DNA from 2 places in the Mycobacterium sp. AMU20-3851 genome. Region 2 is predicted to be linked to the other one. Evidence: riboswitches for the same ligand, from Rfam matches in the RefSeq annotation. Region 2 holds a riboswitch; the other holds the start of a gene.

Region 1 (9,574 bases), 1.0 Mb from region 2:
CTGGCCGAGGACCGTGCGCTGCTGAACCGGATGGGCTTCAACAACCACGGTGCCGGAGCGCTGGCCGGGCAACTGACCCGGCACAGCTCGGATGTGCCGATCGGGGTCAACATCGGCAAGACCAAGGTGACACCGGCCGAACTCGCGGTCGAGGACTACGCCGAAAGCGCCCGCCTGGTCGGTCCGTTGGCTTCCTATCTCGTGGTCAACGTCAGTTCGCCGAATACGCCGGGGTTGCGCGATCTGCAGGCGGTGGCCTCGCTGCGCCCGATCCTGGCCGCGGTCCGCGCGGCGACGTCCACACCGGTGCTGGTCAAGATCGCCCCCGATCTGTCCGATTCCGATATCGACGAGATCGCGGATCTGGCAGTCGAATTGGATCTTGCCGGCATCGTCGCCACCAACACCACGGTGTCCCGGGACGGCCTGCACACCCCCGGCGTGGCGGAGTTGGGTGCCGGCGGTGTGTCCGGTGCACCGGTCGCCGCGCGCTCGCTGGAGGTGCTGCGCCGGCTCTACGCCCGGGTCGGCGACAAGCTGGTGCTGATCAGTGTCGGTGGGATCGAGACCGCCGACGACGCCTGGGAGCGCATCATCGCCGGCGCGACCCTGCTGCAGGGCTACACCGGGTTCATCTACGGCGGCGGCTTGTGGGCCAAGCGAATTCACGACGGCCTCGCGCGCAGGCTCCGCGAGGGCGGCTACGCATCGCTGTCCGAGGCGGTCGGCGCGGCCACGCGGTAGTGACCCCTTTTGCCGTGAGCGTGCGTGTCTGCGGCAGACACGCCGCGGTCTGGACCGAGTCCACGCACGCTCGCGGCAGGCAGAAAACTACTTCTGCTCGTAGGTGCCGTGGATGACGGCGCGGGCGATCGCCTGGCCGAACAGGTTGAAGCCGAGGTAGGCCGGGGTGGCTCCGTCGGGCAACCCGAGGCTCTCGACGGGCAGCGCGTGCACCGCGATGTAGTAGCGGTGCGGGCCGTGCCCGGCCGGCGGGGCCGCGCCGATGAAGCGCTTGAGCGAGGCGTCGTTGCTGAGCGTGACGGCCCCGCCGGGCAGCGGATCGCCGTTGCCGGCGTCGGCGGCCAGCGAGGTCACGCCGACCGGCAGGTCCGCAACCGCCCAGTGCCAGAAACCGGACAGGGTGGGGGCATCCGGGTCGTACACGGTCACCGCGAAGCTGCGGGTCTCCTCCGGGAAGCCCGACCAGCTCAGCTGCGGCGAGACGTCCTGGCCGCCGGCGCCCATGATCCCGCTGACCTGGTCGTTGGCCAGCGCCTGTCCGTCGGTGACGGACTCCGACGTCAGCGTGAACGTCGGCAGTTTCGGAAGGTTGTCATACGGTGACTGGCTCATCGCGCCCTTTCAGCAGTGGGTGAGAAAGTGTTCGAGGACCTTGGCCCCGAACTCTAGTGCGTCGACAGGTACCCGTTCGTCGACGCCATGGAACAACGACGCGAAATCCAGGTCCGGCGGCAGCCGCAACGGGGCGAAGCCGAAGCACCGAATTCCCAACCGCTGGAACGACTTCGCGTCCGTCCCACCGGACATCATGTACGGCACCGTGCGGGCGTCGGCATCCAGGGCCAGCAGTGAGGCGTTCATCTGGTCCACCAGGTCCCCGTCGAACGTGGTCTCATACGACGGCAGGTCGCGCTCCCAGGTGCGCACCACGTTCGGGCCGATCAGTTCGTCGACCTCGCGTTCGAAGGCCGCCCGCCGACCGGGCAGCACCCGGCAGTCCAGCACGGCCTCCGCGACGGCCGGGATGACGTTGGCCTTGTAACCGGCTTTGAGCATGGTCGGGTTCGCGGTATCGCGCAGCGTGGCGCCGATGATGCGGGCGATACCGCCCAGCTTGGCGATGGTGCCGTCCAGGTCCGGCGAATTCAGATCGAACTCGTAACCGGTCTCCTCGGCGATGGCGGTGAGGAACTGTGCGACGGGGTCGGTCAACACCAGCGGGAATTCGTGGCGGCCCAGCCGGGCTACCGCCTCGGCCACCTCGGTGACCGCGTTGTCGTCATGCACCATCGACCCGTGCCCGGCCCGCCCGCGGGCCGTCAGCCGCATCCAGGCCAGGCCCTTCTCGGCGGTTTCGATCAGGTAGAGCCGGCGCTGTCCGCCGTCGCGGCGCGGCACCGTCAGCGAGAAGCCGCCGACCTCGCCGATGGCCTCGGTGACGCCGTCGAACAGATCGGGCCGGTTGTCGACGAGCCACTGTGCCCCGTAGGTGCCGCCGTGCTCCTCGTCGGAGACGAACGCGAACACCAGGTCCCGCGGCGGCACGATGCCGTGTCGTTTGAAGTGCCGGGCGACGGCGATCATCATGCCGACCATGTCCTTCATGTCGACCGCGCCACGGCCCCACACGTAGCCGTCCTTCACCGCTCCGGAGAACGGATGCACGCTCCAGTCGGCCGGTTCGGCGGGGACGACGTCGAGGTGCCCGTGGATCAGCAGCGCACCGCGGCTCGGGTCGGCCCCGGCCAGCCGGGCGAAAAGGTTGCCCCGCCCAGGTGCCCCGGCCTCGACGTATTCGGTGGTGTAGCCGACTTCGCGTAGCCGGTCGCCCACCCATTCCGCGCAGTCGGCCTCGCCCTTGGTGGTCGCCGGGTCACCGGTATTGGAGGTGTCGAATCGGATCAGCTTGCTGACGAGATCGACGACCTCGTCGGCGGAGCTGGCGGAAGGCTCGGTCACAGTCACCATTCGTACCACCGCCGGGCCGCCGTCGGGTGAGGTGACGCACCTCTTCACGGGGCTGGTTTGGGTCTGGGCGCCGCCATCCGTTAGCCTTAGTCGCTCCTCGCGGACAGCGCGGAGAAATGTCCGAGTGGCGGAATGGCAGACGCGCTAGCTTGAGGTGCTAGTGCCCTATTAACGGGCGTGGGGGTTCAAGTCCCCCCTCGGACACACACCCTCTTTCTTCTCATCCAGTGATCAACTCCGCCAATCGTTCTGCCGCCCCGCTGCCCGGGACCGGCAGATACGCCACGATCTGGACATCCGGCGCATCCGCGGGTGTCAGCTGATGGTGCTCCAGCCGCAGTTCGCCGACCCGGGCGTTGAAGAACCGGCGCTCGCGCGAGGCGAACCGCTCGATGCTGCTGGCCTGCCAGCCCGCCCGGAAGTGCTCACTGTCGGCGAACAGCCGGTCGATGAGCGCGGTGTAGGACGGCTCCCCCACCCGCGGCCCGGCCTCGGCCCGGAACTCGGCCAGGAATCGTTGGCTGTCGATCTCCCAGTCCGGCAACAATTCCCGGATCGCGGGATCCGTGAACACCAGCAGAAGCAGATTGCGGTCGGCGGCCGCGGTGGTCTCGACGCCTCCGTAGAGCGCCGCGTACGCGCGGTTCCAGGCGACGATGGTCCAGGTCGGGCCGATGGCGAACGCCGGGTACCCGGCCAGCGCGTCGAGGAACCGCTGGATGTGCGGCGGCGGTGGGCCGGCGTCCACGGTGGCGGCGGAGTCCGCAGTGTACCCACCGAGCGCCAGCACATAGTCGTGTTCGGCCGGTGAGAGCCGCAGCGCGTGGCCCACCGCGTCGAGCACCTGTTTGGACGGGTTGATGTCGCGGCCCTGCTCCAGCCAGGTGTACCAGGTGGCGCTCACCCCGGACAGCACCGCGACCTCCTCGCGGCGCAGGCCGCTGGTGCGCATCCGGGGCACGGCGGGGAATCCGAGTTCGGCCCGCGGTGCGGCCTCCCGCCGGGCACGCAGGAACTCCCCCAGCACGGCCCGCTGGCGACTCTTCTTGTCCACCCCCACAGGGTAGTGGTGTCAGTACTAGTATCAACAGCGACTTCCCACGTAGGCCCCCAAAATGCATCCTTTGTGCTATGGCTGAACTCAGGTCCCGCACGGTCACCCACGGTCGCAACATGGCCGGCGCGCGCTCCTTGCTGCGTGCCGCCGGAGTCGCCGGCTCCGACATCGGCAAGCCGATCGTGGCGGTGGCCAACAGCTTCACCGAGTTCGTCCCCGGGCACACCCACCTGCAGCCCGTCGGCCGGATCGTGTCCGAGGCCATCTCGGCCGCCGGTGGCGTACCGCGCGAGTTCAACACCATCGCCGTCGACGACGGCATCGCCATGGGCCACGGCGGCATGCTGTACTCGCTGCCCAGCCGCGAACTGATCGCCGACTCGGTGGAGTACATGGTCAACGCACACTGCGCCGACGCGCTGGTGTGTATCTCCAACTGCGACAAGATCACCCCGGGCATGCTGATGGCCGCGCTGCGCCTGAACATCCCCACCGTGTTCGTCTCCGGCGGGCCGATGGAGGGCGGCACCGCGGTGCTGGTGGACGGCACGGTCAAGACCCGGCTGAATCTGGTGTCCGCCATCGCCGATGCCGTCAACACCGAGGTCTCCGATGACGACATCAGCCGCATCGAAGAGGCCGCCTGCCCTACCTGCGGATCCTGCTCGGGCATGTTCACCGCGAACTCGATGAACTGCCTCACCGAGGCGCTCGGCCTGGCGCTGCCCGGCAACGGTTCGGTGCTGGCCACCCACACCGCGCGGCGCGCCCTCTACGAGAAGGCGGGCAGCACCGTGATGGACATCGTGCGCGCCTACTACGACCGCGACGACGCCAGCGTGCTGCCGCGCAACATCGCCACCCGCGATGCGTTCGACAACGCGATGGCCCTCGACATCGCGATGGGCGGATCCACCAATACCGTGCTGCACCTGCTGGCCGCCGCCCGTGAGGCCGAACTGGACTACACCCTCGAGGACATCGAGAAGCGCAGCCAGATGGTCCCCTGCCTGTGCAAGGTCGCCCCCAACGGCCACTACCTGATGGAGGACGTGCACCGGGCCGGCGGCATCCCGGCGATCCTCGGCGAGCTGTGGCGCGGCGGGCACCTGCACAAGACGGTGCACACCGTGCACACCGGTTCGCTGGCAGAGTGGCTGCGCGACTGGGACATTCGCGGCGGCTGCGCCACCGAGGAGGCCGTCGAACTCTTTCATGCCGCACCGGGCTGTGTACGTTCGGCGTCGGCGTTCTCCCAGTCCGAGCGCTGGGAGAGTCTGGACACCGACGCCGAGAACGGCTGCATCCGCAACATGGCCAACGCCTACTCCGCCGACGGCGGTCTGGCGGTGCTGCGCGGCAACCTCTCGGTGGACGGCTGCATCGTCAAGACCGCGGGCGTCGACGAATCCATCTGGAAGTTCTCCGGCCCGGCCGTGGTGCTGGAATCCCAGGAGGACGCGGTGGACGCCATCCTCAACAAGCGGGTGCAACCCGGTGACGTGGTGGTGATCCGCTACGAAGGTCCCAAGGGCGGGCCCGGAATGCAGGAAATGCTTTATCCGACAGCATATTTGAAGGGTCGCGGGCTCGGGGCTCAGTGCGCGCTGATCACCGACGGCCGGTTCTCCGGCGGAACATCGGGCCTGTCGATCGGCCACGTCTCCCCCGAGGCGGCAGCGGGCGGCACCATCGCCCTGGTGGCCGACGGCGACCTGATCACCATCGACATCCCGCATCGCAGTATCCAGGTCGACGTGCCCGACGAGGAACTCGACCGCCGCCGCGCGGCGTTGGAGGCCTCCGGCGGCTACCGGCCCAAGGACCGTCAGCGCACCGTGTCGGCCGCGCTGCGTGCCTACGCCGCCCTGGCGCTGTCGGCCGACAAGGGCGCGGTGCGTGACATCGATGCGGTCTAGCCTGGCCTGCTAGCCTTTGCAGGCCAGTCACCTCCGCAAGGAGTAGGGAACCCGGTGTGAATCCGGGACTGACGCGCAGCGGTGAGGGGTTGTCCCCGAGTCCGGATACCTGCTGGCAGCCGCGACTGCCGTCGCGGAGTTGTCAACGGGTCTCGCTGATAGGCCCCTGATGCCGAAGGGCCGTGGCGTGTCTGCATCCTCCAGCGGTAACCACACCGAACCTGCTGCGCTCGTCAGAGCCTGGGACGCCCAGCAGTCGGCCTATATCGCGGGCCGCGAATCTCGGTTCGACATCATCACCGATATCGTCGGGCTGGCGTGCGGCGACGAGCCCGTGGTCGTCGACCTGGCGTGCGGGCCGGGATCCTTGAGTGCCCGCATCCTGGCTGCGCATCCGCGTGCACGCGTCTTCGCCGTCGACTTCGACCCGCTGCTGCTCGATCTCGCCGCCAAGACGCTCGCCGTCGACCACGGTGACCGCGTTGTCCTGGTCGAAGCCGACCTCGCCGACCACTCGTGGACGGGTGCGCTCACCGACGCACTCGCCGGGACGGCCGTATCGGCCTTCGTCTCCACCACCGCACTGCACTGGCTGTCTCCCGACACGCTGCTGCGTGTCTACGCGGCCGCCGCAGAGATGTTGCCCGGCAACGGAATTCTGCTCAACGGTGATCACTTCCGGTTCGACGGGCGGTGGCCGACGCTGCGACGGCTCGCCGAGGCCCACGACACCTCGACCCAGGCGCAGGCGCATGCCGCCGGCGCCCCGACCTGGGACCGATGGTGGGCGGCGGCAATGGCACGCGACGGCGTGGCGGAGCTGGCCGCGCTGCGTGAACAGCGTTTCGCCGACCGGACCCCGCCGCCGAGCACGGCGGTGGACTTCCACCTCGCGGCGCTCGCCCAGGCCGGCTTCTCCGAAGTCGGCACCGTCTGGCAACTGCTCGACGACTACATCGTGCTGGGAGTGAAGTGATGTCCCGCCGCGCCATTGTCGCCGCATTCAGCGTGGTGGCTGGGTTGGCTGCCGGCTGCGGCACGGACACATCCGACCAGACCAGCTCTCCCGCAACGGAGCACAGCACATCCGGTTTCCCGGTGACACTGCTGAACTGCGGGGTCGACGTCGAGGTCGCAGCTGTACCGGCACGGGCGATCTCGGTGAATCAGCCCGCGACCGAGCTCATGCTCTCCCTGGGTTTGGCCGATCGCATGGTCGGGACGGCGTCGTGGAACGAGCCGGTGCTACCGGAATTGGCTGCCGACAGCGCCCGGGTGCCCGAATTGAGCGCGGACTTCCCCTCTTTCGAGAGCCTCCTGGAGCGGGACCCGGACTTCCTCTACGCGACGTTCGCCTACACCTTCTCGGATGATGGAATCGCTGCGCGCGATCGGTTCCACGAGTTGGGTATCCCCACGTATCTGTCGGCCGGTGAATGCCGCGGACAGCAGGCCGAACAGGACCGCGCGTTCACATTCGACGATATCTATGCCGAGATCCGGGACATTTCAAGGGTGTTCGGCGTCGAGGACGCGGGAACCCGACTGATCACCTCGATACAGCACCGGGTGAGGACCGCCACGGCCGACCTGGATGCCTCCGACACCACGTTGATGTACTGGTATTCGGCGACGCGGGTGCCCTACATCGCCGGATGCTGTGGCGCGCCGGGAATGATCACCGATGCCGTCGGCGCGCAGAACGCCTTCGCGGACAGCCGCCAACTGTGGCCGGAGATCACCTGGGAGTCCATCCTGGATCGTGACCCCGATATCCTGGTGCTCGCCGACTTGACCCGCGGTGACGACGGTGACACCGCCGCCGCGAAAATCGAATTCCTGGAGAGCGATCCGTTGGCCAGCCGGCTCTCCGCTGTCCGCGAGAAGCGCTACGTCATCGTGTCCGGCACCGCACTGGACCCCTCACTGCGCAGCGTCGACGCCGTCGAGAAGGTCGCCGACGCGTTGCGGGCCGCGGGAGATCGCTGAGCGACTCAGCCGGCGAGTTCCACATCGCCACGGTGTACGTGCACGCAGGCACGCTTGGGCCCCCACACGGTCGGCACCGTGAAGCAGACCACCTTCGGCCGGCCGAAGATCGAGGTCTCCTCGACCGTACCGAGGGCGCCTTCGGGCACCGTCTGAACATCCATCTCGTCGATCTCGCGGTTGGCGGTCACAGTGTCACCGGTGTGCCAAGTCATCGTGCGCGTCTCTCCTGACCCGAAGTCTCCTCTGATACGCGAGGTATAACGGCGGGCGGGCGATTTTTATTCATGCTGGGCTGATCAGCGCCGCCGCCAGATAGGGTGCGGTCCGACTCCCCTTGTGCGCGGCGACCTGTCGTGGTGTGCCGGCCGCCACCACCGTGCCGCCCGCATCGCCGCCGCCGGGACCGAGGTCGATGACGTGGTCGGCCCCGGCCACGACGGTCATATCGTGTTCGGCCACCACGACGGTGTTCCCGGCGTCGACGAGCCGGTGCAGCTGGGCTTCCAGCAGTTCGACGTCGGCGGGGTGCAGGCCGGTGGTCGGTTCGTCGAGCACGTACACCGTGTGCCCGCGTTTGGCACGCTGCAACTCGGTGGCGAGTTTGATGCGTTGCGCCTCGCCGCCGGACAGTTCGGTGGCCGGCTGCCCGAGCCGCAGGTAGCCCAGCCCGACGTCACGCAGGGTGGTCAGACTCCTTGCCGCGCCGGGGAGATCGGCCAGGAACCCGGCGGCCTCGTCCACGGTCATGCCCAGCACGTCGGCGATGGTGCGGTCCCGGTAGGTGACCTCCAGCGTCTCGTCGGAGTAGCGGGCACCGCCACACGCCGGGCAGGTGGCGTAGGTGCCGGGCAGGAACAGCAGCTCGACCGCCACGAACCCCTCGCCCTGGCAGGTGTCGCATCGGCCGGCCGCGACGTTGAACGAGAACCGGCCGGCGTTCCAGCCGCGCTGACGGGCTTCGTCGGTGTCGGCGAAGGCTTTTCGCACCGCGTCGAACAGCCCGGTGTAGGTCGCCAGGTTGGAGCGCGGCGTCCGCCCGATCGGCTTCTGGTCCACCGTGACCAGCCGGTCGATGACCCCGGCGCCGTCGACGCGCACCCCGACGCTCGCGTCCTGGTCGATGTCGAGCAGTTCGGTGTCGCCGTCTCCGGCATCCTCGACGGGCTCGGACGTGCCGAGCTCGCGGGCGATCACGTCGCCGAGCACCTTGCAGACCAGCGTCGACTTACCGGAGCCCGATACCCCGGTGACCGCGACGAAGGTGCCCAACGGGATGTCGACGTCGACGCCGCGCAGATTGTGGAAGGAGACGTCGCGCAGGCCCAGCGTGCCCGACGCGGTCCGGGGCGTCGAACGCGGCGTCGTCCGGGCATCGAACAGGTAGCGCCGGGTGACCGAACGCCCGACATCGGCGAGCCCGGCCACCGGGCCGCTGTAGAGCACGTCGCCGCCCTGCTCACCGGCGCCGGGTCCGACGTCCACGACCCAGTCGGCGCGGCGCACCACGTCCATGTCGTGCTCGACGACGAACAGCGAGTTCCCGGAGCGCCGCAGCCGGTCCAGCACCTCGAGCAGGGTTTCGGCGTCGGCCGGGTGCAGACCGGCCGACGGCTCGTCGAGCACGTAGAGCACGCCGAACAGACCGGCCCGCAACTGGCTGGCCAGGCGCAGACGCTGCAGTTCGCCGGGCGACACCGAGGGGGTGCGCCGGTTCAGGCTGAGGTAGCCCAGCCCGAGATCGACCAGCACCGCTATCCGGGCCACCAGGTCGGCGGCGATCATGGTGGCCACCTCGGTGTGCTCACCGGACTCGGTGGACTCGTAGGCGGCCTCGAATTCGGTTCTGCTGGCGGCGGGTTCGAGCACTGCGGCGAGCGCCTCCAGTGGCAGTGCC
Region 2 (9,574 bases):
CAGCTGGCTTCCGACGCGTAGACGGCGCATCGAGCCCCGATCACCAGCAGCGTCCGTTACCCGGACACGCAAAAACCCGCGCGCGACCAGATGTCGTCGACGCGCGGGTGTGCGAGAAGAATCAGAGCTTGTTGACAGCCAGGGTCAGCGCGGACTTCTTGTTCGCGGCCTGGTTCTTGTGGATGACGCCCGCGCTGGCAGCCTTGTCCAGCTTGCGGTTGGTGGCGACCAGCAGCTCGCCCGCCTTGTCCTTCTCACCGGCGTCGATGGCCTCGCGGAGCCCGCGGACAGCCGTGCGCAGCGACGACTTGACGGACTGGTTGCGCAGTCGACGGCGCTCGTTGGTCTTGATGCGCTTTTCCTGCGACTTGATGTTGGCCACGCGTGTTGTTCCTTCGTAAACGTCAGTTGGGATACGTAAGTCTCGGGCCCCGACGGAGCGATCCGCTGGGCAGCAGTGGTTCAGGTTACCAGCGGAGGCGCCGATAGCCCAAAGCGGATGGACTGGCCTGCCGAAATGCCGGACTTACGGCAGCATGGCTGCGGTGAGTCTACGAACCCTGCCCACCGAATCCGCCCGTACGACGCGGCCCAAATCGCGTGCCGCCAAACGCCGGGTGGGGATCTTCGACGGCTACAACGATCTGGGCAGCTATTCGGGCGCCTTCGACGAGATGTTCGATGCCGACGGAAACGTCCGCGCGCCCTACAAGGGCATCTTCGCCGAACTGTCCCCGTCGGACGCCGAGGAGTTGGAAGCCCGCACCGATGCGCTGGGCCGCGCGTTCGTCGACCAGGGCATCACCTTCTCGCTGTCCGGGCAGGAACGCCCGTTCCCGCTGGACCTGGTGCCCCGGGTGATCTCGGCGGCCGAATGGTCCCGGCTGGAAAAGGGCATCGCCCAGCGGGTCAAGGCGCTCGAGATGTACCTCGACGACATCTACGGAGAGCAGGAGATCCTGCGCGACGGGGTCATCCCGCGGCGCCTGGTCACCTCGTGTGAACACTTCCACCGCGAGGCCGTCGGCATCGTTCCGCCCAACGGGGTGCGAATCCATGTCGCCGGGATCGACCTGGTCCGCGACGAGCAGGGCACCTTCCGGGTGCTGGAGGACAACCTGCGTTCACCGTCCGGGGTGTCCTACGTCATGGAGAACCGGCGCACCATGGCGCGGGTGTTCCCGAACCTGTTCGCCTCGCACCGGGTCCGTGCGGTGGGGGACTACTCCTCGCATCTGCTGCGCGCGCTGCGCAAGGCCGCCGCCACCAATGAGGCCGACCCGACCGTCGTCGTGCTCACCCCGGGCGTCTACAACTCGGCCTACTTCGAGCACTCGCTGCTGGCCCGGCAGATGGGCGTGGAACTCGTCGAGGGCCGCGACCTGTTCTGTCGCGACAACACCGTCTACATGCGCACCACCGAGGGGGAGCGTCAGGTCGACGTCATCTACCGCCGTATCGACGACGACTACCTGGACCCGATGCAGTTCAAACCGGATTCGATGCTCGGGGTGGCCGGGGTGCTCAACGCCGCGCGCGCCGGCAACGTGGTGATCTCCAGCGCCATCGGCAACGGGGTCGGCGACGACAAACTGGTCTACACCTACGTGCCGACCATCATCCAGTACTACCTGGGGGAGAAGCCCCTGCTGGCCAACGTCGACACCTACCGCTGCTGGCTGGACGACGAGCGCGAGGCGGTCCTGGACCGGGTCGACGAACTGGTGATCAAACCGGTCGAGGGGTCCGGCGGCTACGGCATCGTGTTCGGGCCCGATGCCTCACCGAAGGAACTCGCGGCGATCACCAAGAAGATCCGCGCCGACCCGCGCGGCTGGATCGCCCAGCCCGTCGTGCAACTATCCACGGTGCCCACCAAGGTGGGCGACCAGTTGGTGCCCCGCCATGTGGACCTGCGGCCCTTCGCGGTCAACGACGGCGACGACGTGTGGGTGTTGCCCGGCGGGCTGACCCGGGTGGCGCTGCCGGAGGGGTCGCTGGTGGTGAACTCCAGTCAGGGCGGCGGTTCCAAGGACACCTGGGTGCTCGCCTCGCGGACATCGGCCGCCGACCGCGAGCTGGCCGCCGCCGAGGTGGTGCGGTCCCTGCCGGACGCCCCGAAGACCGGGAAACCCTCGGTCGCCGAGAAGGTTTCCCGCGGCAAGTCCGCCCGGGACGCCCGCGGTGACGGCGCGACCACGTCGCAGCAACAGCAGAGCCGTGAGGTGCGTTCCTCCAACGAGCAACAGCAACAGCAACAACAGCAGCAGCAACAGCAGGTGGTGATCGACTGATGTTGGCACGCAACGCAGAATCGCTGTACTGGATCGGTCGCTACGTGGAGCGCGCCGACGACACCGCCCGCATCCTCGACGTCGTGGTCCACCAACTCCTGGAAGATTCCAGCGTCGACCCCGACCAGACCTCACGGGTGCTGTTGCGGGTGCTCGACATCGAGCCGCCCGACCACCAGCTGGACGTGTGGTCGCTGACCGATCTGGTCGCGTTCGGCCGGGACACCGCCGGGGGCTGCTCGATCGTCGAGTCGATCACCGCGGCCCGGGAAAACGCCCGCGGTGCCCGCGAGGTGACCTCCACCGAGATGTGGGAGTGCCTGAACACCACCTACAACGCGCTCGCCGAGCGGGAACGCGCAGCCCGCAAGCTGGGCCCGCACGAGTTCCTGGCCTATATCGAGGGCCGCGCCGCAATGTTTGCCGGCCTGGCCGATTCGACCTTGTCCCGCGACGACGGCTACCGCTTCATGGTGCTCGGCCGGGCCATCGAGCGGGTGGACATGACGGTGCGCATGCTGCTCTCCCGCGTCGGTGACAGCGGATCATCACCGGCCTGGGTCACTGTGCTGCGGTCCGCGGGTGCCCATGACACCTACCTGCGGACCTACCGCGGCGTCCTGGACGCCAGCCGGGTGGTCGAATTCCTGTTGCTGGACCGGCTTTTCCCGCGCTCGGTCTTCTACTCGCTGCGGTTGGCCGAGCACAGCCTCGACGAGCTGCTGCACCGCAGGCACAACCGGGTCGGTTCGACGGCCGAAGCCCAGCGACTGCTCGGCAGGGCGCGCAGTGAGCTGGAGTTCCTCCCGCCGGGGGCACTGCTGGAGTCGTTGGAGGATCAGCTGGCCGCCCTGCAGCAGACCTGCATCCAGGTCAGCGATGCGTTGGCGCTGCAGTACTTCCACTCCGCCCCGTGGGTTGCCTGGACGGATGCCGGCCGCACCGGTGATGCGGTGATCGAAGAAGGAGAGATCTGATGTGGCGCATGCGGGTGGTGCACGCAACGGGCTACGCCTACAAATCGCCGGTGACGGCCTCCTTCAACGAGGCGCGCCTGACACCGCGGTCGGATTCGCGGCAGAACGTGATCCTCAACCGGGTGGAGACCGTGCCGGCCACCCGCCAGTACCGCTACGTCGACTACTGGGGCACCGCGGTGACGACCTTCGACCTGCACGCCCCACACACCGAGTTGGAGGTGACCGCCTCCTCGGTGGTGGAGACCGAGGAGGCCGCGCCCCCGGAGTCCACGGTGTCGTGGGCAGACCTCAAGTCCGAGGCGGTGATCGACCGCTTCGACGAGTTCCTCACCCCGACGCTGTACACCCCGGCGAGCAAGCGGCTGGAGCGCGTCGGCCGGCAGCTCGCCAAGAACCACGAACCGCAGGAAGCCGTCATCGAGGCGGCGCGCTGGGTGCACAGCGAACTGCAGTACGTGCCGGGGACCACGGGGGTGCACTCCTCCGGACTGGATGCGCTGCGCGAGGGTAAGGGCGTCTGCCAGGACTTCGCGCACCTGACCTTGATCGTGCTGCGCGGCATGGGAATTCCGGCGCGCTACGTGTCGGGGTACCTGCATCCCGAGCGCTCCGCCACGGTGGGGGACACGATCGAAGGGCAGAGCCACGCCTGGATTCAGGCCTGGACCGGCGACTGGTGGCAGTACGACCCGACCAACGACAAGGACATCAACGAGCAGTACATCAGCGTCGGCGTGGGTCGCGACTACGCCGATGTCACACCGCTGAAGGGCATCTACTCCGGCGAGGGGTCCACCGATCTCGATGTCGTGGTGGAGATCACCCGGCTGGCCTGACGCCGACACCGGGATGCACCTGCACTTGATGCAGGTCGTCGCCGAGTTCGATCTGGCGGTCGAAGATACCGGCCGCCAGGGCCCGCCACTCGTCGTACTGTCCGGGCGCCGGGCTGGGCACGTAGTGGGTGAGGATCAGGATGCCCACCCCGGCGCGGGCCGCGGTGTCGGCGGCCTGCTGCACCGTCGAGTGGTAGTCGCAGATGTCGCGGATGCGCTGCAGCCCAACGGCCTCGACGAGGTCGTGGCGGATCACGGTGTGCACCAATGCACCTGCGCAGTCCGCGAGCGCGTCCAGGCTGTCGCACGGCACGGTGTCACCGGCCAGCACCACCGATGCCCCGGCGTGCTCGACCCGGAAGCCGATGGTGGGGGCGACCGGTCGGTGATCGGTCGGTGCGGCCAGCACCCGGACCCCGTCGGCCGCCCACACCTCGCCGTCGGTGTACTCGTGCACCTGCACGGCCGGCGGTGCGGTCAGGTCGGCGTGATGGGCGATGCGGTAGCCGATGTCGTGACCGAAGGCCGCCAGCATGGCGTTCACCACCTGCGCGGTGCCCGGCGGGCCGATGATCTGCAGGGGTGCCGGATCCGGGGTGAAGGTGGTGACCCAGCGGGTGATGATCACGTCGCCGAGGTCGGCGATGTGATCGCTGTGCAGGTGCGTCAGCAGCAGGGCGGTCAGCGCATTGGCACCGGACCCGACGGCGGCCAGACGCTGCAACACTCCCCGCCCGCAGTCGACGAGGAACGTCTGGCCGCCCGCCCGGATCAGTGTGGAGGGGCCGGCCCGGTCGGGGTCGGGGATGGGGCTGCCCGTGCCCAGCAGGGTCACCTCGATCATGGCCCACATATACGCGCCCGGATGTCCGCGTCGGTGGATATTCGGGCAAACCGGTACGGATCGGAAGCCCATGCGACGTAGCCTTGATGTGTTCGGCATCACATTCTGTTCCCGGAGGCTGTCATGCGTATCGCCGACGTTCTGAAGGCAAAAGGCGCGGCCGTCACGACGACCACCCCGGATACCTCGGTGGCCGCGTTCCTCGCCGGCCTGGTGAACCGCAACATCGGCGCCATGGTGGTGGTCGGTCCCGAGGGGCCGGTCGGCATCGTGTCCGAACGCGACGTGGTGCACAAGTTGCACGAACTGGGTGCCGATCTGCTGACCCGGCCCGTCAGCGAGATCATGACCAAACACCTGGTCTTCTGCTCGCCGGAGGACACCGTGGACAGTCTCAGCGCCGCGATGACGCACAACCGGGTGCGCCACATCCCGGTGATCCAGGACGGTCGGCTGGCCGGCATCGTCAGCATCGGTGATGTGGTCAAGACCCGCATGCAGGAGTTGGAATCCAGCACCGAACACTTGCAGGCGTACATCACACAGGGCTGAATGGACGCCGATGAGCGCCCCCGACATACGGCCCGCGACGCCGGCCGACACCGCTGCCCTGTCCCGTGTGCTGGGGCGGGCCTTTTTCGACGATCCGGTGATGTGCTGGCTGCTGCCCGACGCGCGGGCCCGCCGGCTCAAACTGCACAAGTTGTTTGCCGCGCTGACCCGTCATCACCACTTGGCCCGCGGCGGGGTGGAGGTCGCCGCGCCGGGCACAGCCGGGATCGGTGCTGCGGCGCTGTGGGATCCGCCCGGCCAATGGCAGCACACCACCGGTGAGGAACTGCGGGCTGCGCCGAGCATGCTCCTCACCTTCGGCACCGCCGTGCGGCGCGGCATGCGGATCACCGACCTGATGAAGCGTCACCACCCGGAGGAGCCGCACTGGTATCTCGCGGTGATCGGCAGTGACCCGCAGGTGCGCGGCACCGGTCTCGGGCAGGCGCTGATGAAGTCACGCCTGGACCGGTGCGACGCCGAATACGCACCGGCATACCTGGAGTCGAGCAACCCGGACAACATCGGTTACTACCGACGGTTCGGCTTCGAGGTCACCGGGGAGATCGCCCTACCGGACGCAGGTCCGATCATGTACCCCATGTGGCGGGAGCCTCGGCGCGGGTGATGTGGCGACAGCCACAGTGAATCTGTCGCGGTAGAGTGCGGGAGCTGACCTGCAGGGGAATCCGGTGAGAATCCGGAACTGACGCGCAACGGTATGAGGCCTGCCACTCCCGACATGGCCTCCGAGTCCGAATGCCTGCGGCCGGTGAACTGTCGACGGCTCCGCGCCTGAGCCCTGCACCGAAGGAAGTTCCGCCGTGCGTGCATTGATCGTGCTCGTCTCGCTTGCGCTCCTGGCCACCGCATGTGGCCGAACCGACACGGCGGCACCCGCACCGCCGTCCGACACCACCCGGGGGACCAGCTACCCACTGACCCTGCAGAACTGCGGGGTGCAGGTCACCTTCGAGCATGCGCCGCGGCGTGCGGTCTCGCTGTATCAGGCCTCGACCGAGATCCTGTTGTCGCTGGGACTGGCCGACCGGATGGTGGGCACCTCGACCTGGTTCGACCCGGTGCTTCCCGCACTGGCCGCCGACAACGCCCGGGTACCGCGGCTGGCGGACAACGATCCGGGCCTGGAGGCCGTCCTCGACCTGGAGCCCGACCTGATCACCTCGGCGAGCGCACACACCTTCACCCCGGCGGTGGCCGGCGAACGGGCCCGGCTCGCCGAACTGGGCATCCCCACCTACCAGTCACCGTCGGTGTGTACCGACGCGGTGGTCGAGGGTGAGACCGTCACCCGTACCGGTCCGCTGGAAATGAGCACGTTGTTCCGTGAAATCACGGAGTTGGCACAAATTTTCGATGTTCAGGACCGTGGCGTTGCGCTGGTCGACCAGCTCAGGAAACGATTGGCCGACGTTCCGGAGGACGCGCAGCAGGATGTCACCGTGGCCTTCTGGTTCGCCGGTTTACGGACCCCGTACCTGGCCGGGTGCTGCTCTGCCCCGGGCCTGTATGCGCGCGAGATCGGCGCTACCAACGTCTTCGCCGACGCCCGCGAGGATTGGCCCGAGATCAGCTGGGAGGCGCTGGCCGACCGCGATCCGGACGTGCTGGTGCTTGCGGACCTGAGTCGCAAACGGATCGACGGCGACGCACTGCACACCAAGATCGAATTCTTGGAATCCGATCCGGTGACCCGCAACATGTCGGCGGTGCGTGACCGGCGCTACGTGGTGCTGACCGGCTCCGAACTGGATCCGGGTATCCGGCAGATCGACGCCGTCGAGAAACTCGCCGAAGCATTGGCCGGCTTTTCCCAGACGGGGGAGACCGAATGATCGCGCGCCGAATCCTCGCTGCGGCAGCGATTCTGACGCTGGCCGGCTGCGGCCAGTCCGGCATCGAGGCCGATCGACCGGATGTCACGCCGGGCTTCCCGCTCACCGTGCACAATTGCGGGCGCGACGTGGTGATCGACGCGCCACCACAACGGGCCGTGTCCCTGAACCAGGGCTCCACCGAGGTCCTGCTGTCACTGGGGCTGGCGGACCGGATGGTGGGCACCGCGACGTGGACGGACCCGGTCCGTGCGAACCTCGCCGAGGCCAACGCAACCGTGCCGCGACTCGCGGTCGACAAACCGGCACTGGAAACCGTGCTGGACGCCCAACCCGACTTCGTGTCGGCGTCGTTCAGCGGGACTCTCGGTCCCGGGGGTGTCGCCGACCGGGACCAGTTCGAGGCGCTGGGCGTGCCCAGCTACCTTGCGCCGAGCGATTGTGTCGGCAAGGTGTCGGTCAATTCGGACGGCGTGCGCACCGAACCGCTGAAGATGGACGCGATCTACGACGAAATCCGGGACCTGGCACGCATATTCGATGTCAGCGAACGCGGGGAGGCGCTGATCGGCGAGCTGCAGCAGCGGATGGAGACCAATCGCATCAGCGCGGATGCCGACTTGGCGTTCTGGTTTTCCGACATCCGGGCACCGTACTTCGGGGGTTGCTGCGGGGCACCCGGGGTGATCACCGACACTGTGGGCGCCCGCAACATCTTCGTCGACACCACCGAAGAATGGCCCCAGGTCAGCTGGGAGGTGATCGCGGACCGTGATCCCGATGTGCTGGTTCTGGCCGATCTGAGCAGGCGCACCATCGACGGCGACGCGCTGGCGGCCAAGATCGCCTTCCTGGAGTCGAACCCGGTGACCTCGCGTCTGACCGCTGTCCAGGCGAAGCAGTACGTCGTCGTCAACGGTGCTGATCTCAACCCGTCGATCCGCACCGTCGACGGGGCCGAGAAGCTGGCCGACGGCCTGCGCCGACTCGGGTTCGGCTCCGACCGTTGATCACCCGTACGCGGTCGTTGCTCGTGCTCTGGGTGGTGGGCTTGGCGCTGCTGGTCATCTCGGCGGCCGTGGCGATCACCATCGGCCCGGCGGCGCTGTCGGTGCGCGACGTCTACGGCGTCGTCGGCGAGCGTCTGGGCGCCGGGTCGTCGGGCGCCAGCCGGATTCAGGATGGCATCGTCTGGCAGTTGCGTCTGCCGCGGGTGTTGCTCGCGGCGGTGTGCGGGGCCGGGTTGGCGCTGAGCGGGGCGATCCTGCAATCGTTGCTGCGCAATCCGTTGGCTGACCCGTTCGTCCTCGGGGTGTCCTCGGGTGCATCCACCGGGGCCGTGCTGATCGCGGTGCTCGGGGTCGGCGCGGGGACGCTGACGCTGTCCGGCGGCGCGTTCGTCGGCGCGGTGATGTCCTTCGGGGTGGTGCTGCTGCTGGCCTACGCCGCGGGCGGCGGCACCGACCGGGTGGTGCTGGCCGGGGTGGCCGCGACGCAACTCTTCTCGGCGTTGACCTCGTTCATCGTGCTGTCCTCGGCCGACGCCGAGCAGACGCGCGGAGTGCTGTTCTGGTTGCTCGGCTCGCTGGCCGGGGTGTCCTGGTCCGACGTGGCGGTCTGCAGCGCAGTCGTCGCGGTCGGACTGGTCTGCTGCCTGGGATATGCACGTGCCCTGGACGCGTTCGCGTTCGGCGACGAGGCAGCCGCGGCGCTGGGGGTGTCGGTGCGGCGGGCGCGGATCGTGCTGTTGGTGCTGACTGCATTGATCACAGCTGCGCTGGTCAGCGCGGCCGGGGCGATCGGGTTCGTCGGTCTGGTGTTGCCCCACGCCGCGCGTTTCGTGGTGGGGCCTGCACACGTCCGTCTGCTCCCGACCGTGGTCATCTTCGGCGCGGTGTTCATGGTGTGGGTGGACACTTTGGCCCGCACCGTGTTCGCGCCCCAGGAGCTGCCCACCGGGGTGGTGACCGCGCTGCTGGGTGTCCCGGCGTTCGCGTTGATCCTGTTGCGCCGCCGGGGGGTCCCGTCGTGAGCCTTCATGCGCGAGACGTCAGATGGGCCAGGTCCGGCCGGCTGGTACTCGACGGTGTCACGGTGGCCCCGAAACCGGGAGCAACCGTGGGCCTGCTCGGACCGAACGGATCCGGCAAGTCGTCGCTGTTGAAACTCCTTGCCGGAGTGGACCGCCCCGATGGGGGCACCGTTCACCTCG

What was found. Region 2 has a riboswitch for cobalamin ahead of V4U86_RS09145 (ABC transporter substrate-binding protein). Riboswitches for the same ligand answer to the same signal wherever they lie in the genome.
Region 1: linked by a shared signal. The riboswitch ahead of V4U86_RS14120 (class I SAM-dependent methyltransferase) and the one ahead of V4U86_RS09145 (ABC transporter substrate-binding protein) in region 2 are both predicted to bind cobalamin.

The regions. Positions count from the first base shown of each region.
Region 1 is NZ_CP146371.1:2,925,847-2,935,420, forward strand. It holds gene V4U86_RS14090 (quinone-dependent dihydroorotate dehydrogenase) at 1-744, shown strand, start outside; gene V4U86_RS14095 (YbhB/YbcL family Raf kinase inhibitor-like protein) at 832-1,356, opposite strand; gene V4U86_RS14100 (M20/M25/M40 family metallo-hydrolase) at 1,366-2,712, opposite strand; tRNA gene V4U86_RS14105 (tRNA-Leu) at 2,831-2,916, shown strand; gene V4U86_RS14110 (helix-turn-helix transcriptional regulator) at 2,933-3,766, opposite strand; gene ilvD (dihydroxy-acid dehydratase) at 3,844-5,688, shown strand; cobalamin riboswitch at 5,682-5,819, shown strand; gene V4U86_RS14120 (class I SAM-dependent methyltransferase) at 5,876-6,664, shown strand; gene V4U86_RS14125 (ABC transporter substrate-binding protein) at 6,787-7,677, shown strand; gene V4U86_RS14130 (hypothetical protein) at 7,683-7,892, opposite strand; gene V4U86_RS14135 (ABC transporter) at 7,963-9,574, opposite strand, start outside.
Region 2 is NZ_CP146371.1:1,877,696-1,887,269, forward strand. It holds gene holA (DNA polymerase III subunit delta) at 1-21, shown strand, start outside; gene rpsT (30S ribosomal protein S20) at 122-382, opposite strand; gene V4U86_RS09115 (circularly permuted type 2 ATP-grasp protein) at 675-2,294, shown strand; gene V4U86_RS09120 (alpha-E domain-containing protein) at 2,294-3,271, shown strand; gene V4U86_RS09125 (transglutaminase family protein) at 3,271-4,110, shown strand; gene V4U86_RS09130 (ribonuclease Z) at 4,094-4,954, opposite strand; gene V4U86_RS09135 (CBS domain-containing protein) at 5,078-5,506, shown strand; gene V4U86_RS09140 (GNAT family N-acetyltransferase) at 5,517-6,134, shown strand; cobalamin riboswitch at 6,143-6,291, shown strand; gene V4U86_RS09145 (ABC transporter substrate-binding protein) at 6,331-7,362, shown strand; gene V4U86_RS09150 (ABC transporter substrate-binding protein) at 7,359-8,372, shown strand; gene V4U86_RS09155 (FecCD family ABC transporter permease) at 8,369-9,394, shown strand; gene V4U86_RS09160 (ABC transporter ATP-binding protein) at 9,391-9,574, shown strand, end outside.